DNA from 3 places in the Stenotrophomonas sp. Steno-Z2 genome. Region 3 is predicted to be linked to each of the others. Evidence: predicted binding sites of a transcription regulator. Region 3 holds the regulator's gene; each other region holds the start of a gene.

Region 1 (5,548 bases), on a different contig from region 3:
GCGGTTACGACGCCGTCACCCGCGTTCCCGACGCACCGGACTACATCAAGGGCGTGATCAACCTGCGCGGCACCATCGTGCCGGTCATCGACCTGCGCCTGAAACTGCGCCTGGACGAGGCCCGCTACGACGCCTTCACCGTGATGATCGTGCTCAACGTGGACGACCGCGTGGTGGGCATCGTGGTGGACAGCGTCTCGGACGTGATTCCGCTCGGCGCCGAGCAGATCCGCCCCAAGCCCGAATTCGGCGCCGCCGTGGACACCCGCTTCATCTCCGGCATCGGCACCCAGGACGAGCGCATGCTGATCCTGCTGGACATCGAAACCCTGCTCGATACCGCCGACCTGGGCCAGGCGCCGGTGGCGGAAGACGCCGCGGCCTGAGAAAAACAAGAGGTCCATCACATTTTCACGCGTTCGTCATCAATCATCGGCCGCGCCTGCCGATACCGAACGCATGTCCGGCTGTTTGCCGGTGAACCCCATTCCGGAGAAAACCGATGTCCAAGCCCCTCATTTCGCTGATGTCCGCGGCCCTGCTGGCGAGCGTGTCCCTGGCCGCCGCCGCCGACGAGATGATCCCGCCGGAAAACGCCGCCCGCTTCGCCGGCAAGGACGGCATGGTCTGCGGCAAGGTCGAGAAGGCCCGCTACGCCGAAGGCTCCGAAGGCCAGCCCACCTTCCTGCACATGGGCGGCGCGTTCCCGCGCCACACCTTCTCGGCGCGCATCCCGGGCTCGGCGCGCGGCAATTTCAGCTTCGACCTGATGACCCTGGAAGGCAAGACCGTGTGCGCGATCGGCAAGATCCAGCGCGACGCCTCGCGCGCGGAGATCGAGATCACCACGCCCTCCAACCTGAAGCTGGCCAACATCAAGTAATCCATCCCGTCGTCGCCGCGCCGGCGCCTGCCGGCGCGGTCCCGCGGCCACGCCCGGGAATGCAGCAGGAGACAGCGCAACCATGCAGTGGATCAAGAACCTCAACCTGATGCCGAAGCTGATGCTCACCTTCGGCATCGTCCTGTTCGTGATGCTGATCCAGGGCATCGTGGCCTATCGCGGCCTGCACTCGCTGGACAGCGTCACCAACGAGATCGTCGACAAGCGCATGACCGGCCTGCGCACCACCGGCGAACTGTCCAGCATGGTCAGCGAGTACCGCAACGCGTCCTACCAGAGCCTGGTCCGCGCCAGCGACGAGGTGAAGGCCGATGCGAAGAAGCGCGCCGGCGAGCTGCGCACGCAGATCGATGAGACCATGGCCGCTTACGCCAAGCGCATCGACACGCCCGAGCAGCGCAAGCTGTTCGACGCCTTCGTCGCCGACTGGGACAGCACCAAGAAGTCCTACGACTCGGTGACCGAGATGCTGGAACTGGACCTGCCCGACGACGCGGTGGACACCTTCGTCGGCGAGACCCGCAACCTGCACCGCAAGGCCACCGCCTCGCTGCAGGCGCTGTCCGACGACGAGAACAGTCGGGCCCAGGCGGCCAGCGACCAGGCCGCCGAAACCTATTCGGCCTCGGCCACCATCACCGTGATCACCGTACTGGTCGGCGCCGGCGCCGGCCTGCTGCTGGCCTGGCTGTTCGCCCGTTCGCTGGTCGGTTCGATGCGTGGCGCCGTGGACGTGGCCAACGAGATCGCCGGCGGCAAGCTCGACGGCACCATCGACACCCGCCGCGCCGATGAAGTCGGCGAACTGCTGCGCGCCATGCAGCGCATGCAGCGCGACCTGCGCGAGCGCATCGAACGCGACCAGGCGGTGGCCGCCGAGAACCTGCGCATCCGCACCGCGCTGGACTACTCCTCCACCGGCGTCTACCTGACCAACTCCGAACTGCAGATCGTCTATGCCAACCGGGCGTTGGCGCACACGCTGGAGCGCCATGCCGGCGACATCAGCGCCGCGCTCGATCATTTCGACGCCTCGCGCCCGCTGGTCGGCCAGCCGGTCACCGCGCTGGAATTCCGCGGCGAGATGGATCACAGCGTGCTCGACGCGCTGCAGCGCGATGGCGTGGCCTCGCGCCAGATGCGCTACGGCGACGCCCAGTTCGCGCAGACCATCTCGGCCATCCGCGACGACGCCGGCAGCGTGGTCGGCCATGTCGTCGAATGGCGCGACCGCACCACCGAGGCCATGGTGGAACGCGAGGTCGCGCGGGTGATCGACGCCGCCGCCGCGGGCGACCTGAGCGGCCGTATCGGTACCGAAGGCAAGGAAGGCTTCTTCCTGGAACTGGCGCGCCAGCTCAACAGCCTGCTCGACGCCAACGCCAGCAGTCTGGAACAGATCTCCGGCCTGCTGTCGGCGCTGTCGCAGGGCGACCTGACCGTGCGCATGCAGGGCGATTTCCGCGGCGTGTTCGCCAGAATGCGCGACGACGCCAATGCCACCACCGAACAGCTGACCGCCATCGTCGGCCGCATCAAGCAGTCCACCGCCGCGATCAACTCCGCCGCCGGCGAGATCGCCTCGGGCAACAACGACCTGTCGCGCCGCACCGAGCAGCAGGCCGCCAACCTGGAAGAAACCGCCGCCTCCATGGAGGAATTGACCTCCACCGTGCGCCAGAACGCCGAGCACGCCCGCCAGGCCAACCAGCTGGCCCAGGGCGCGGCGACCGTGGCCTCGCAGGGCGGTGAAGTCGTGGGCCAGGTGGTCACCACCATGTCGGCCATCGAGGCTTCGTCGAAGAAGATCGCCGACATCATCAGCGTCATCGACGGCATCGCCTTCCAGACCAACATCCTGGCGCTCAACGCCGCGGTGGAAGCCGCGCGTGCCGGCGAGCAGGGCCGCGGCTTCGCCGTGGTCGCCTCGGAAGTGCGTACCCTCGCCCAGCGTTCGGCCGGCGCCGCCAAGGAGATCAAGGAGCTGATCCAGGATTCGGTCGGCAAGGTCGGCGAGGGTTCGCAGCTGGTGCGCCGCGCCGGCAGCACCATGGGCGAGATCGTCAGCTCGGTGCAGCGCGTGACCGACATCATGGCCGAGATCAGTGCCGCCTCGCAGGAACAGAGCGCCGGCATCGAGCAGGTCAACCAGACCGTCACCCAGATGGACGAGACCACCCAGCAGAACGCCGCGCTGGTGGAGGAAGCCACCGCCGCCGCGCGGTCGATGGAAGAACAGGCCGCGCACCTGGCCGAAGCCGTGGCCCTGTTCCGCCTGGACGAGCACGACGCCCCGGCGGTCGCGCTCAAGGTGGCGCCGGCGCCCGTGGCGGTCGCCAGCGCACCGCCGGCACCCCAGGCCGCGGCGGCCTACACCCCCGAACCCAGGCCACGCGCCCCGGCCCGCGCCGCCGTCGCCGAAGCCCTCGATTCGGACTGGCAGGAATTCTGATCCGTTCCCCGCACAACCCCGGCTCATGCCGGGGTTGTGCTGTGGGCCATCCGTCGCGCGGGCCCACGCCCATCGGCGCCCGCGGCAGGCCGCCGGCTCAACTTGCGCAGGGCCCGGCCGATATCCACACGTGAAGTCCCGCCTCCGTGTCCCACGTCGCGGCGGCCATTCCCCCCACTCATCCCTCGCGCATGAACATCTTCCGTACCTGGTCGCGTTTCTTCTCCAACATTTCCGTGCGTGGCAAGCTCAACCTGCTCACGATCATCATCGCCATCGGCGTGGTCACGCTGGCGGTGGTCGCCGCGCGCATGCAGTACCTCGACCTCTACGAGACCCGCAAGGTCTCGCTGCAGAGCGATGTCGAACTGACCTATGGCGTGCTGGACCACTACGTCCAGCGCGTCGCCGACGGCACCCTGCCGCTGGAGCGCGCCCAGGCCGAGGCCATCGCCGCGCTGGAAACCATGCGCGCCAAGGGCGACTCCAGTTACTTCAACGTCTACAGCACCGACTACGTCGTGCTGATGCACCCGTTCCGCAAGGACCTGGTCGGCAAGGACATGAAGGATTTCCGCAGCGAGGACGGCGTGCGCCTGTACCACGACCAGGTCGAGGCGGCGAAGAACGGCGGCGGCTACGTCGGCTACGAATGGGCCAAGCCCGGGCAGAAGAACCCCGTGCCCAAGCTCGCCTATGCCGGGATGTACAAGCCCTGGAACTGGGTGATCTCCACCGGCGTCTACATGGACGACGTGCAGGGCCAGGCGCTGCGCTTCACCGGCATCATGACCCTGGCCGGCGGCGTGCTGGTGCTGCTGGTGCTGGCCCTGAGCTGGGTGATCGGCAGCCGCATCGTACTGCCGCTGCGCAAGGCCACCGCCGTCGCCGACGCCATCGCTGGCGGCCGCCTGGACAACGCCATCGCCCAGACCTCGCGCGACGAGGCCGGCCAGCTGCTGGGCAGCATGCAGCGCATGCAGACCCAGCTGCAGGCGGTGATCGCCGCCCAGCGCGAGATGGAACGCCAGCATGACGCCGGCATCATCAGCTACCGCATGGACCACGATGCCTTCCCCGGCGACTACGGGGTGATGGTCGCCGGCACCAACCAGCTGGTAGGCAACCATATCGGCGTAAAGATGCAGGTGATCGAACTGGCGCAGCGCTATGCCGTGGGCGACCTGGCCCGCGACATGCCGCAGCTGCCCGGCGAGAAGGCCGAGATCACCGAAACCATGGCGATGATCAAGCGCAACCTCACCGCGATCAGCAGCGAAATCCGCCGCCTGAGCGGCGCCGCGGCCGCCGGCGACTTCAGCCAGCGCGGCGACGAGGACCGCTTCCAGCACGACTTCCGGCAGATGGTGCACAACCTCAACGCGATGATGGAGGCCACCGACCACAGCCTGGCCGAGACCTCCAGCCTGCTGCAGGCCATCGCCCGCGGCGACCTCACCGCGCGCATGCACGGCGACTTCCAGGGCGTGTTCGCGCGGATGCGCGACGATGCCAACGCCACCGTGGCGCAGCTGACCTCGATCGTCGGCCGCATCCAGCAGGCCGCTTCCAGCATCAACCTGGCCGCCTCGGAGATCGCCACCGGCAACAACGACCTGTCGCGCCGCACCGAGCAGCAGGCGGCCAACCTGGAAGAAACCGCCGCCTCGATGGAGGAACTGACCTCCACCGTGCGCCAGAACGCCGAGCATGCGCGCCAGGCCAACCAGCTGGCCCAGGGCGCGGCCGGCGTCGCCTCGCAGGGCGGCCAGGTGGTCGGCCAGGTGGTCACCACCATGGCCGACATCGAAGCGGCCTCGCGCAGGATCGCCGACATCATCAGCGTCATCGACGGCATCGCCTTCCAGACCAACATCCTGGCGCTCAACGCCGCGGTGGAAGCGGCGCGTGCCGGCGAACAGGGCCGCGGCTTCGCCGTGGTCGCCTCGGAGGTGCGCACGCTGGCGCAGCGTTCGGCCGGCGCCGCCAAGGAGATCAAGGGGCTGATCGAGGACTCGGTCGGCAAGGTGGCCGAAGGCTCGACGCTGGTGCACCAGGCTGGCAGCACCATGGGCGAGATCGTCACCTCGGTGCAGCGCGTGACCGACATCATGGCCGAGATCTCCGCCGCCTCGCAGGAACAGAGCGCCGGCATCGAACAGGTCAACCAGACCGTCACCCAGATGGACGAA
Region 2 (5,548 bases), on a different contig from region 3:
GGCAGACCGAGACCGGCGGCATCCTGATCTCGCCGCTGCCCGGCGCGATGGACCTCAAGCCCGGCTCGGCCACCCTGCCCTTCTTCGGCGTGCAGCCGGCGCTGGTCAACGCCGACGGCGAGATCCAGGAAGGCGCCACCGAGGGCAACCTGATCATCCGCGACTCGTGGCCGGGCCAGATGCGCACCGTCTACGGCGACCACCAGCGGTTCATCGACACCTATTTCCGCACCTACCCGGGCAGCTACTTCACCGGCGACGGCTGCCGCCGCGACGAGGACGGCTATTACTGGATCACCGGCCGCGTCGACGACGTGATCAACGTCTCCGGCCACCGCATCGGCACCGCCGAGGTGGAAAGCGCGCTGGTCAGCCACCCCAAGGTGGCCGAGGCCGCGGTGGTGGGCTTCCCGCACGACATCAAGGGCCAGGGCATCTACGCCTATGTCACCCTGGTGGCCGGCGAAGCGCAGACCGACGAGCTGCTCAGGGAGCTGGTGGCCTGGGTGCGCAAGGAGATCGGCCCGATCGCCGCGCCGGACCACCTGCAGTGGGCGCCGGGCCTGCCCAAGACCCGCTCGGGCAAGATCATGCGCCGCATCCTGCGCAAGATCGCCGAGAACGCGCCGGACCAGCTCGGCGACACCTCGACCCTGGCCGATCCGTCGGTGGTGGCGTCGCTGGTGGAAGAGCGCAAGGTGCGCTGAAGCCACGACGATGATGCCGCACTGCTTTTCCTTCTCCCTTCGGGAGAAGGTGCCCCGAAGGGGCGGATGAGGGTACGGGCGAAGCCTCTTGCATCCAAACACGGCAAGGGCTTCGCCCCTTACCCTCACCCCAACCCCTCTCCCGGAGGGAGAGGGGCTTTGATACTTCCCCACTCCAGTTCGCCTGCCCATGCCCACGCTCCTGATCGCCGACGACCACCCGCTGTTCCGCGAAGCGCTGCGCGGCGCGGTGCAGCGGGTGATTCCCGGGGTGCAGCTGCTGGAAGCCGACAGCGTCGAGGCGCTGTACGCGCTGGCCGAGCAGCATCCGGACGCCGACCTGGTTCTGATGGACCTGAACATGCCCGGCGCGCAGGGCTTCAACGCCCTGGTGCACCTGCGCTCGCTGCATCCGCAGCTGCCCATCGTGGTGGTGTCCGCGCGCGAGGAACCGACGGTGATGCGGCGCGCGCTCGACCACGGCGCGTTCGGCTTCATCCCCAAGTCGGCCGATTCGGACACCATCGGCCACGCGCTGGGCACCATCCTCGACGGCGAGCGCTGGGCGCCGGCCGAGGCGCACAACGTGCCGCCCACCGACCACGAGGAACGCGAGGTCGGCCAGCGCCTGCGCGAACTCACCCCGCAGCAGTTCCGCGTGCTGCAGATGCTCGGCGCCGGCCGCCTCAACAAGCAGATCGCCTACGACCTGAACGTGTCCGAGGCCACCATCAAGGCGCACGTCACCGCGATCCTGCGCAAGCTCGGCGTCACCAACCGCACCCAGGCGGTGCTGATGGCCGGCAAGCTGGCCATCGACGACGACAGCATCGTGCTGCCGCCGGAAGAGGACTGACCCCCCGCCCCGCAGGCGGAGCGGCGCACGGCCGCTCCACGCACACGGGCCTCAGGCCGCGCGCGACGGCCGTGGCGCGTCGTCGCCGGCCAGCACGAAGCTCTCCGCCGCCGCGGCCAGCTCCTGCGCCTGCGTGCGCATCGCCAGCGCCGCCTGCGACGACGCCTGGGCGACGGCGCCGCTCTGCCGCGTGCCCTCGCCGATGCGCCGCAGCAGCCGTTCGACGTCGTCCACCGCGCTGACCTGGCGCGCCGAGGCCGCGTCGATGCGCGCCAGCGCCGCCGCCACCTGCTGCACGTGGCCGTCGATGTCCTGCATCGCCTCGCCGCTGCTGTCGACCAGGCGCGCGCCGGCCTCCACCTGCCGCAGCGACGCGTCCACCAGCGCGCGGATCTGCTGCGAGGCCTCGGCCGAGCGCTGCGCCAGCTGCCGCACCTCGCCGGCCACCACCGCGAAGCCGCGGCCATGGCTGCCGGCGCGCGCTGCCTCCACCGCCGCATTCAGCGCCAGCAGGTTGGTCTGGAACGACAGGCTGTCCACCGTGGCGACGATGTCGCGGATGTGGCGCGAGGACGCGCGCAGCTGTTCCATGCCGGTGACCGCGGCGGCGGTGGCCGCGCGGCCGCGTTCGGCGGCGTCGCTGGCGGCGCCGGAGATGTCCGCGCTGTGGCGCGCGCTGTCGGCGTTCTGGCGGGCCTCGCCGGCCACCGAACGCACGCGCTGCAGCGCGTCGTGCACGTCGTCCACCTGCTGCTGCACCTGCGTGGACAGCGCGCGGGTGCCGCTGGCCATCTCGTCCACCGCCGCCTGCACGCTGCCGGCCGACTGCTGGATACCGGCGACGATGGCGCCAACCTGGCGCATCGCCACTTCCAGGCCCTGCCGCAGCCGCGCGTAGATGCCGTGGCCGTCCCCGCGCATGCGCGCGCTCAGGTCGCCGCGGGCGAAGTGGCCGATGACGCGGGTGGCGTCGTCGACCTGCGACTGCACGCCGTCCAGCAGCGCGTTGATGCGCCCGGCCAGCTCGCGCACGAAGCCCTGCTTGTCGGCCAGTTCGATGCGCCCGTCCAGGTCGCCCGCGGCGGCGGCGGCGACCACCGCCGCGACCTCGTGGACGATCACCCGCTCCAGGCGGCGGTCCTGCCATTCCAGCACCAGGCCCAGCACCTGCGCCTGTTCCAGCACCGGGCTGGCGCGCAGCAGGAAGCCGGTGTTGCCCAGTTCCAGCTCGGCATCGACCGTGCGGCCGCCGTCGCGCGCCGCGGCCAGCAGCGCGGCCACCCCGGCGCCGAGCGTGGCCGCGTCGGCGCCGGCTGCGATGTCGGTTTCGATCGCGGCCTGCGCGAAGGCCTGGCGCAGGGCATCGTTGGCGTAGACCACGCAGCCTTGGGCATCGGTCACCAGCACCGCGGCGCGGGCCACGTCCAGCGCCTGGCGCACGCGCTGGTTGGCCAGCGCGGCGACACGTTCGGCGGCGATGCGTTCGCGCAGGCTGGCCTGCATCTGCATCAGCGCGGCGGCGAGGCGGCCAATCTCGTCGTGGCGGTTGCGCACCACCAGGGTGCCGTCGAGGTGGTCGTCGGCGATGGCGCGGGCGAACGCGGCGGCATCGGCCAGCGGCCGGTCGATGGCGCGCAGCAGCAGTACCAGCAGGCTCACCAGCAGCAGGCCGACGAGCAGCACGGTGGCGGCGAAGGCGGCGTTCATCCAGCTGCGCGCGGACGCCTGGCCGGCGCGCTGTTGCTGCAGCGCGCTGCGCTGGCCCTGCTGCAGGCGCAGGATCACCGGGTCCACCTGCGCGGCATGGTCGTCCAGTGCCTGGGTCTCGCTGTCCACGCCGAAGCGCGCCGCCGCATAGGACAGGAACGCGCCCTGGTAGCGCTGCATCGCCTCGCGCACCTGCGCGCGCACGTCCTCGGGCATGCGCGCGCGCTGCAGCAGCAGTTCGAACGGCATCGCCTCGGCGCCCAGTTCGTCGGCGTACTTCTGCTCGCGGCGCAGGATGAAGTCCTTCTCGTGGCGGCGCATGCTCAGCATCGACACCTGCAGCTCCGGCTCGCGGTAACCGCTGATCAGGTTCTCCACCGTGTGCACCGCCGCGCGCAGCTCGCCCTGCATGCCGCTGTCGGCATCGTGGCCGAGTTCGCCGATGCGCTCGTCCAGCAGCTGCGCCGATTCGAGGTAGGACTGCAGCGGCTTCACCAGTTCCGCCGGCCACGGTCCGCCGTCCGGCGCGGGCGCCAGCGCCTCGCCCAGCTGCGCGCGTGCCCTGCCGAACGCCTGGCCGGCGGTGGCCGAAAACGACATGGCATATTCGGCCTGCGCGCGTCGCGTCTCGGCGAAGGCGCGGGCCAGGTTCTCCAGCCGCGCCGCTTCCTGCTGGTAACGTTGCAGGCGCTGGTCGGCGGCACGGGTGCCGGCGCTGAGCCAGGCGTAGGCCGAACCGATGACGGCCAGGCCGACGACCAGGGCCAGCAGGCTCAGCCGCAGCTTCTGGGCGATTCCAAGCGGGAACTTCATGGCGGGACTCCGGGCGTGGGGACGCCTCTGGATCGGCCGCGTGCGCGCGTTCTTTAGGGCCTTGCGCAAGCCGGCGCGCGCTGGCCGCCACGTGCGGTGCAATGAGGCCAGCCGTCGATGACAGGGGCATGTCAGCGCGCCGCCGGCATGCCGGCGGCGCCGTGCTAGAATCCGCGCTCCCTTGGGGAGTAGCCTGCTTCCAGCGTCTGGAAGCGCACGCGTCAACACACTCGACCATTGCGTCGTGGCGCGTGCGGCCGGTTCCACGGTTGGCGAGACCAGCGGCATGCGTGCGCAACGTCAGGTTGGGCGCGCCGCGTGCCGTCCGTCTCCGCCCGACCAGGAAAACCCGATGTCCCCTCTGTCCATCCTTCTCGTCGGCTTCGCCATGTCCACCGACGCCTTCGCCGCCGCGATCGGCAAGGGCGCGGCGATGCGCCGCCCGCGCCTGCCCGACGCGCTGCGCGCCGGCCTGATCTTCGGCGCGATCGAGGCCCTCACCCCGCTGCTGGGCTGGCTGCTGGGCCGCGCCGCGTCGCAGTATGTGGAAGCCTTCGACCACTGGATCGCCTTCGTGCTGCTCGGCGCGCTGGGCGTGCACATGATCGTGGCCGGCCTGCGCCCGGACGCGGAGGATGAAGCGCCCGATGCTGACGACAACCGCCACCACCGCTTCTGGACCCTGGCCGCCACCGGCCTGGCCACCAGCATCGACGCGGCCGCGGTCGGCGTGAGCCTGGCCTTCCTGGACGTGCACATCGGCGTGGTCGCGCTGGTCATCGGCCTGTGCACGCTGGTCATGGTCACCCTGGGCATCATGCTCGGCCGCGTGCTCGGCGCCCTGGTCGGCAAGCGCGCCGAGATCGTCGGCGGCGCGATCCTGATCGTCATCGGCGCCAGCATCCTGTACGAACACCTGCACGGCGCGGCCTGAGCCCCCTGTAGGAGCGCACTTCAGTGCGCGACGAGGCGCTACCGGGAAAGCCCCATCGCGCACTGAAGTGCGCTCCTACAGTGCCGTTCCTGCAAGGCATTGGCTCATCGGCACGGGCAAGCACCGCATCTAAGGAACGCGACGTGGAAGGCAATCGCCGGCGCAGCCGGCTTCCCGCAGGCTCTATCGCCAGGCGGTGAGGAAGGCGCGCAGCGAGGCCGGTTTCACCGGCTTGGTCAGCACCCGGTAGCCGCGTTCGCGCGCCAGCCGCTTCAGTTCGTCGCGGCCGTCGGCGGTGAGCAACGCGCCGGGCAGCGGGCGGCCGGCGGCCCCGCGCAGCGCGACCAGCGCGTCGAGGCCGTCCATGCGGTCGTGCAGGTGGTAGTCCACCAGCATCACGTCCGGCCGTTCGGCGATCTTCTGCAACGCCATGTCCACGGTGCTGGCGGCGATCACCTCCACCTTCCAGCGGCCGAGCAGCGCGCGCATGCCGTCGAGGATTTCCTGGTCGTTGTCCACGCACAGCACGCG
Region 3 (5,548 bases):
CCATGCAACCCACCGCCAACGCCCCTGCTCCCGCGTCGCACCCGCACACGAATTCCCGGTACTCCAGCATGAAGATCAAACGTTTCGTCGCCGCCGACATGCGCACCGCCATGAACCTGGTGCGCAAGGAACATGGCCCCGATGCCGTCATCCTGTCCAACCGCAGGATCGAGGAAGGCGTCGAGATCGTGGCGGCCGCCCACTACGACGAGACCGCCGTGCAGCGCGCCCTGGAGGCCGCCCGCCCGGCGCCGCCGCCGGCGCCCAAACCGCGCAGCGCCGCCGAGGCGATCATCGCCGCGGTGACCCGCCGCAGGACCCCGGAGCCGGAACCGGTGGTGGCCACCGCCTCGGCCGTGGCCGCCCTGGCCCGCTCGGCGGTCGGCGCCACCGGCCGCTCCATCGACAGCAGCATCGAACTGGCCCCGGGCAGCCGCTTCTCGTCGCTGCTCAAGCCGCAGCCCGCACCGGCACGCGCACCGGAGCCGCCGGAACAGCGCTTTGCTACCTTCCCGGCCGCGCTGGACGACGCCCCGGTGGTGCCGGCGTTCCGCCCCGAGGGCTTCGCCGTCGCCGCGCCGGCCAGCGCCGCTGCCGCGCCGGCGCCCGTCAACCGCGCCCGCTTCGCGATCGACCCGCCGCTGGAAGAGCCGGTCGCGGTGGCGCCCGCCGCGCCGGCGCCACGGATCGAGCCGGTCATGGCCGCGCCCGCCCTGTCTGAGATGGCCCCGCCGCGCCAGCCGCCGGTCGAACCGGTCGAACCGGTCGTGCCCGTCGCCGCGGCCGCTGCCACCGCCGCCAATGTTCCGGCGCCCGCCGCGGAAGCCGCCGTCGCCGCGCCCGCGCTGAGCGTGGTCGCCAGCGCGCCGCGCGACGACCGCCAGCTGGCCGAACTGCGCCAGGAAGTGGCCGGCATGCGCCAGCTGATCGAGCGCGAAATGAACCGCTTCACCGACGAGCGCCTGCGTGGCAGCCCGGTGCGCGCCAACGCCCTGGACCTGATGGACGAATACGGCTTCGACGCCGGCCTGGCCCGCGACGTGGCGGTGCAGATGCCGGCCGATACCGACCCGGCACGCGCCCGCGGCCTGATGCTGGGCCTGATCTCCAAAAAGCTGCCGATCGCCCCGGTCGACCCGATCGAGACCGGCGGCGTGATCGCCCTGGTCGGCCCGACCGGCGCCGGCAAGACCACCACCATCGCCAAGCTGGCCTCGCGCTTCGCCGAGGCCCACGCCGCCCGCGACGTGGCCCTGGTCACCACCGACACCCAGCGCATCGGCGCACGCGAACAGCTGTACGGCTTCGGCCGCCAGCTCGGCATCGCCGTGCACGAGGCCAGCAGCGGCACCAATCTCAACCAGCTGCTCGAGCGCCTGGCCGACTACAAGCTGGTGCTGATCGACACCGCCGGGCTGGGCCAGCGCGACCGCGCCCTGACCGCCCAGCTGCAGTGGCTGCGCGCCGCCGGCCAGATCCGCACCCTGCTGGTGCTGCCGGCCAACACCAGCTTCCAGGACATGGACGAGGTGGTGCGCCGCTTCGGCGCCGCCAACCCGCAGGGCCTGGTGCTGACCAAGCTGGACGAGACCGGCCGCTTCGGTTCGGCCCTGTCGGTGGCCGTGGACCACCGCCTGCCGATCACCTGGGTGACCGACGGACAGGACGTGCCGGAAGACCTGCACCGGGCCTCGGCGGCCAATCTGGTGCTGCGCCTTGAAGATTTGCGCCGCGCGGCCGATATGCCCTGCAACCCGGAGTTGAACCATGCCGTCGCGTGAGTACGCCAAGCTGACCAATGCCTTCCCGCTGTCGGCCACCCGCCGCCAGCCCGCCGGCCCCGTGCGCACCATCGCGGTGACCGGCGGCAAGGGCGGCGTGGGCAAGACCAACGTCTCGGCCAACCTGGCCGTGGCGCTGGCCGGCATGGGCAAGCGCACGCTGCTGCTGGACGCCGACCTGGGCCTGGCCAACATCGACGTCATCCTCGGCCTGCAGCCCAAACACACCCTGGCCGACCTGGTCGCCGGGCGCTGCAGCCTGGAGGACGTCATCATCGAAGGCCCCGACGGCCTGCTGGTGGTGCCGGCCGCGTCCGGCCGCCGGCACATGGCCGAGCTGCAGCCGGCCGAGCACGTCGGCCTGGTCAACGTGTTCTCCGAGCTGGAACGCGACCTGGACGTGATGATCATCGACACCGCCGCCGGCATCACCGACAGCGTGCTGACCTTCTGCCAGGCCGCGCAGGACACCGTGGTGGTGGTCTGCGACGAGCCGGCCTCGATCACCGACGCCTACGCGCTGATCAAGGTGCTTTCGCGCGAGCGCGGGGTGGACCGCATCCAGGTCGTGGCCAACATGGTGCGCGACCCCAACGAAGGCCGCGTGCTGTACGAAAAGCTGGTGCGGGTGTGCGAGAAGTTCCTGGCCGACGTCTCGCTCAACTACCTGGGCTGCGTGCCGCAGGACGACTGGCTGCGGCTGTCGGTGCAGCGCCAGCAGCCGGTGGTGAAGCTGTACCCGTCGGCGCCGGCGGCGCTGGCGCTGCAGGAAATCGCCCGCCGCACCGCCCGCTGGCAGGCGCCGACCGAGCCGCGCGGCGGCGTCGAGTTCTTCCTGGAGCGCATCATCCGGCGCGGGGTGGCGACATGAACCCCGCCGCCCATTACCGCGAGGTGCAGCGCGCCAGCGCCAACGACTGCATCGCCCGCCACTCCGACCTGGTGCGGCGCATCGCCCACCACCTGGCCGCGCGCCTGCCGGCCAGCGTCGAGATCGACGACCTGATCCAGGCCGGCATGATGGGCCTGATCGAGGCCTCGCGCAGCTACGACGCCGAACAGGGCGCCTCGTTCGAGACCTACGCCTCGATCCGCATCCGCGGCTCGATGATCGACGAGATCCGCCGCGGCGACTGGGTGCCGCGCTCGGTGCACCGCCGCGCCCGCGACGCCGCCGCCACCATCCGCCGCATCGAGCAGGCCACCGGCCGCGCCGCCAGCGCCACCGAGGTGGCCGAGGCGATGGAGATGCCGCTGCCGGAGTACCTGCGGCTGATCGAGGACGCCGCGCGCGGCCAGGTGCTGAGCCTGGAATCGCGCATCGAGGACCAGGGCGAGCTCGACACCCCGGCCACCGGCGGCCCGACCCCGCAGCAGGTGCTCGAGCGCAGCCAGTTCGGCGAGGAGCTGGGCAAGGCCATCGGCCAGCTGCCCGAGCGCGAACAACTGGTGCTGTCGCTGTACTACGAGCAGGAACTGAACCTGAAGGAGATCGGCGCGGTGCTCGGGGTGAGCGAGTCGCGCGTCTGCCAGATCCACGGCCAGGCCATGCTGCGGCTGCGCGGCCGGTTGAAGATTTTCGAGGCGGCCGACGCCGGCCTCGTCGAACCATGAAGAGGAACACCTTTTGAACAAGAACATGCGGATCCTGATCGTCGACGACTTCTCGACCATGCGGCGCATCGTCAAGAACCTGCTGGGCGACCTGGGCTTCACCAACACCGCCGAGGCCGAGGACGGGCACGCCGCGCTGGCGCTGTTGAACAGCCAGCCGTTCGACTTCGTGGTCACCGACTGGAACATGCCGGTGATGACCGGCATCGAACTGCTCAAGGCGATCCGCGCCGATGCCAGGCTCAAGACCCTGCCGGTGCTGATGGTCACCGCCGAGGCCAAGCGCGAGCAGATCATCGAGGCCGCGCAGAACGGCGTGAACGGCTACATCATCAAGCCGTTCACCGCGCAGACCCTGGAAGAGAAGCTGGGCAAGATCTTCGAGCGGCTGGCGGCGAGCGCCTGATGACCATGTCCAGCGGAACCCCGAGCGAGAAATCGGCCCTGGTGCAGCGCCTGCAGGACGCGCTGGCGGCGCTGGAGAGCGGCGACGAGAGCGGCTGGCGCCGGGAAATCGACGCCCTGGCCGCGCTGCGCACGCAACCGATGATGGCCGGCCTGGGCCGGCTGGCGCGCGAACTGGGCCAGGCGCTGGGCGAACTGCCGACGGTACCGTCCGAGGCCGGCGAGCTGGACGACGCCTGCGCGCGCCTGGACCACGTGGTGGAGATGACCGAGAAGGCCACCCACCGCACCCTGGACCTGGCCGAACAGTGCCGCGAACTGGTCGGCGGCCTGCGCGAAGGCGCGCTGCCGGCGGTGGAGCAGGAACAGGCGCTGGAACGCATCCGCCACAACCTCACCGAGATCGCCCTGACCCAGAGCTACCAGGACCTGACCGGGCAGATCATCCGCCGCGTGGTCGGCATCGTGCGCCGCGTGCACGAGGGCTTCGGCGCGCTCGGCCTGCCGCCGCCGGAGGACGAGGCGCGCAACGGCGGCCTCGCCGGCCCGGCGCTGGACGGCATCGACCGCCACGCGGTCAGCCAGAACGACGCCGACGACCTGCTCTCCGACCTGGGGCTGTGACGCCATGAGCGCCTTCGCCGACGACATCGCCGCCGATTTCATCCTCGAGGCCCAGGAAATCCTGGACCGCCTCGGCGAACAGCTGGTCGCGCTGGAGCAGGCGCCCGAGGACAACGACCAGCTCAACGCGGTGTTCCGCGGCTTCCACACGCTCAAGGGCGGCGCCGGCTTCCTCGGCATCAACGCCATGGTCGAGCTGTGCCATGCCGCCGAGGAAACCCTGGGCATGGCGCGCTCGGGCAAGGCCGAGCTGCAGGCGCACCACTTCGACGCCGCGCAGCAGTCGCTGGACTGGCTGCAGGCCATGCTCGACGCGGTCGCTGCCGGCACCGAGCCGCAGCATGCGCCGCCGGCGCTGATCGCGCTGTTCGACGTCGATGCGGCACCGGCCAGGCCGGCGCCGGTGGTAGCGGCGCCGGTACCGGCCACGGCCGCCGGCGGCGACCTGATCACCGAGGACGAATTCGAGGACCTGCTCGACCAGCTGCATGGCGGCGCCGCGCCCGGCGCGAAGCCGGCAGCCGTCGCCACCGCTCCCAGACCGGCGGACGACCTCATCAGCGAGGACGAGTTCGAAGCCCTGCTCGACCAGCTGCACGGCGACGCCGCCCCCGGCGCCAGGCCGGTCGCGGCCGCTGCCACACCCGCCGCGGCCGCCAGCGGCGGCGACGGGCTGATCACCGAGGACGAGTTCGAGGCCTTGCTCGACCAGCTGCATGGCGGCGCCGCGCCCGGCGCGCGCGCCCTGCCGACCCCGGCCCCGCCGCCTCCCGCCCCGCCCCCGCCGGTCCCCGCGCCGCGCGCGGCCGCGCCGGCCAAGGCCGCGGTCGAACCCGAACAGACCGTGCGCGTGGACACCCGGCGCCTGGACGCCATCGTCAACCTGATCGGCGAGCTGGTGCTCTCGCGCAACCGCCTCAAGACCCTGCGCACGCGGCTGAAGGACGAGGAACTGGACCGCGCCGTCTCCACCCTGGACATCGCCACCGCGCGCCTGCAGTCGGCGGTGATGCGCACCCGCATGCAGCCGGTGGGCAAGGTGTTCTCGCGCTTCCCCAAGGTCGCGCGCGACGTCGCCCGCAGCCTGGAGAAGGAAGTGGACCTGGAGCTGGTCGGCGCCGAGA

The links. The regulator FliA, encoded in region 3, starts transcription of late flagellar genes. The targets are predictions, from matches to a motif close to TAAAGTTTNNCNNNCNNNGGCCGATAA.
Region 1: the regulator FliA is predicted to act here: its motif matches at 3,454-3,480, upstream of AC06FP_RS16445 (methyl-accepting chemotaxis protein).
Region 2: the regulator FliA is predicted to act here: its motif matches at 4,113-4,139, upstream of AC06FP_RS04260 (methyl-accepting chemotaxis protein).

The regions. Positions count from the first base shown of each region.
Region 1 is NZ_JBWJOY010000012.1:59,942-65,489, reverse strand. Features, by position in the region: gene AC06FP_RS16460 (chemotaxis protein CheW) at 1-386, shown strand, start outside; gene AC06FP_RS16455 (hypothetical protein) at 503-883, shown strand; gene AC06FP_RS16450 (methyl-accepting chemotaxis protein) at 966-3,356, shown strand; gene AC06FP_RS16445 (methyl-accepting chemotaxis protein) at 3,548-5,548, shown strand, end outside.
Region 2 is NZ_JBWJOY010000001.1:953,010-958,557, forward strand. Features, by position in the region: gene acs (acetate--CoA ligase) at 1-707, shown strand, start outside; gene AC06FP_RS04255 (response regulator transcription factor) at 898-1,563, shown strand; gene AC06FP_RS04260 (methyl-accepting chemotaxis protein) at 1,615-4,083, opposite strand; yybP-ykoY riboswitch at 4,265-4,426, shown strand; gene mntP (manganese efflux pump MntP) at 4,436-5,017, shown strand; gene AC06FP_RS04270 (hybrid sensor histidine kinase/response regulator) at 5,201-5,548, opposite strand, start outside.
Region 3 is NZ_JBWJOY010000007.1:10,623-16,170, reverse strand. Features, by position in the region: gene flhF (flagellar biosynthesis protein FlhF) at 69-1,781, shown strand; gene AC06FP_RS13505 (MinD/ParA family protein) at 1,768-2,652, shown strand; gene AC06FP_RS13500 (RNA polymerase sigma factor FliA) at 2,649-3,395, shown strand; gene cheY (chemotaxis response regulator CheY) at 3,409-3,801, shown strand; gene AC06FP_RS13490 (protein phosphatase CheZ) at 3,801-4,424, shown strand; gene AC06FP_RS13485 (chemotaxis protein CheA) at 4,429-5,548, shown strand, end outside.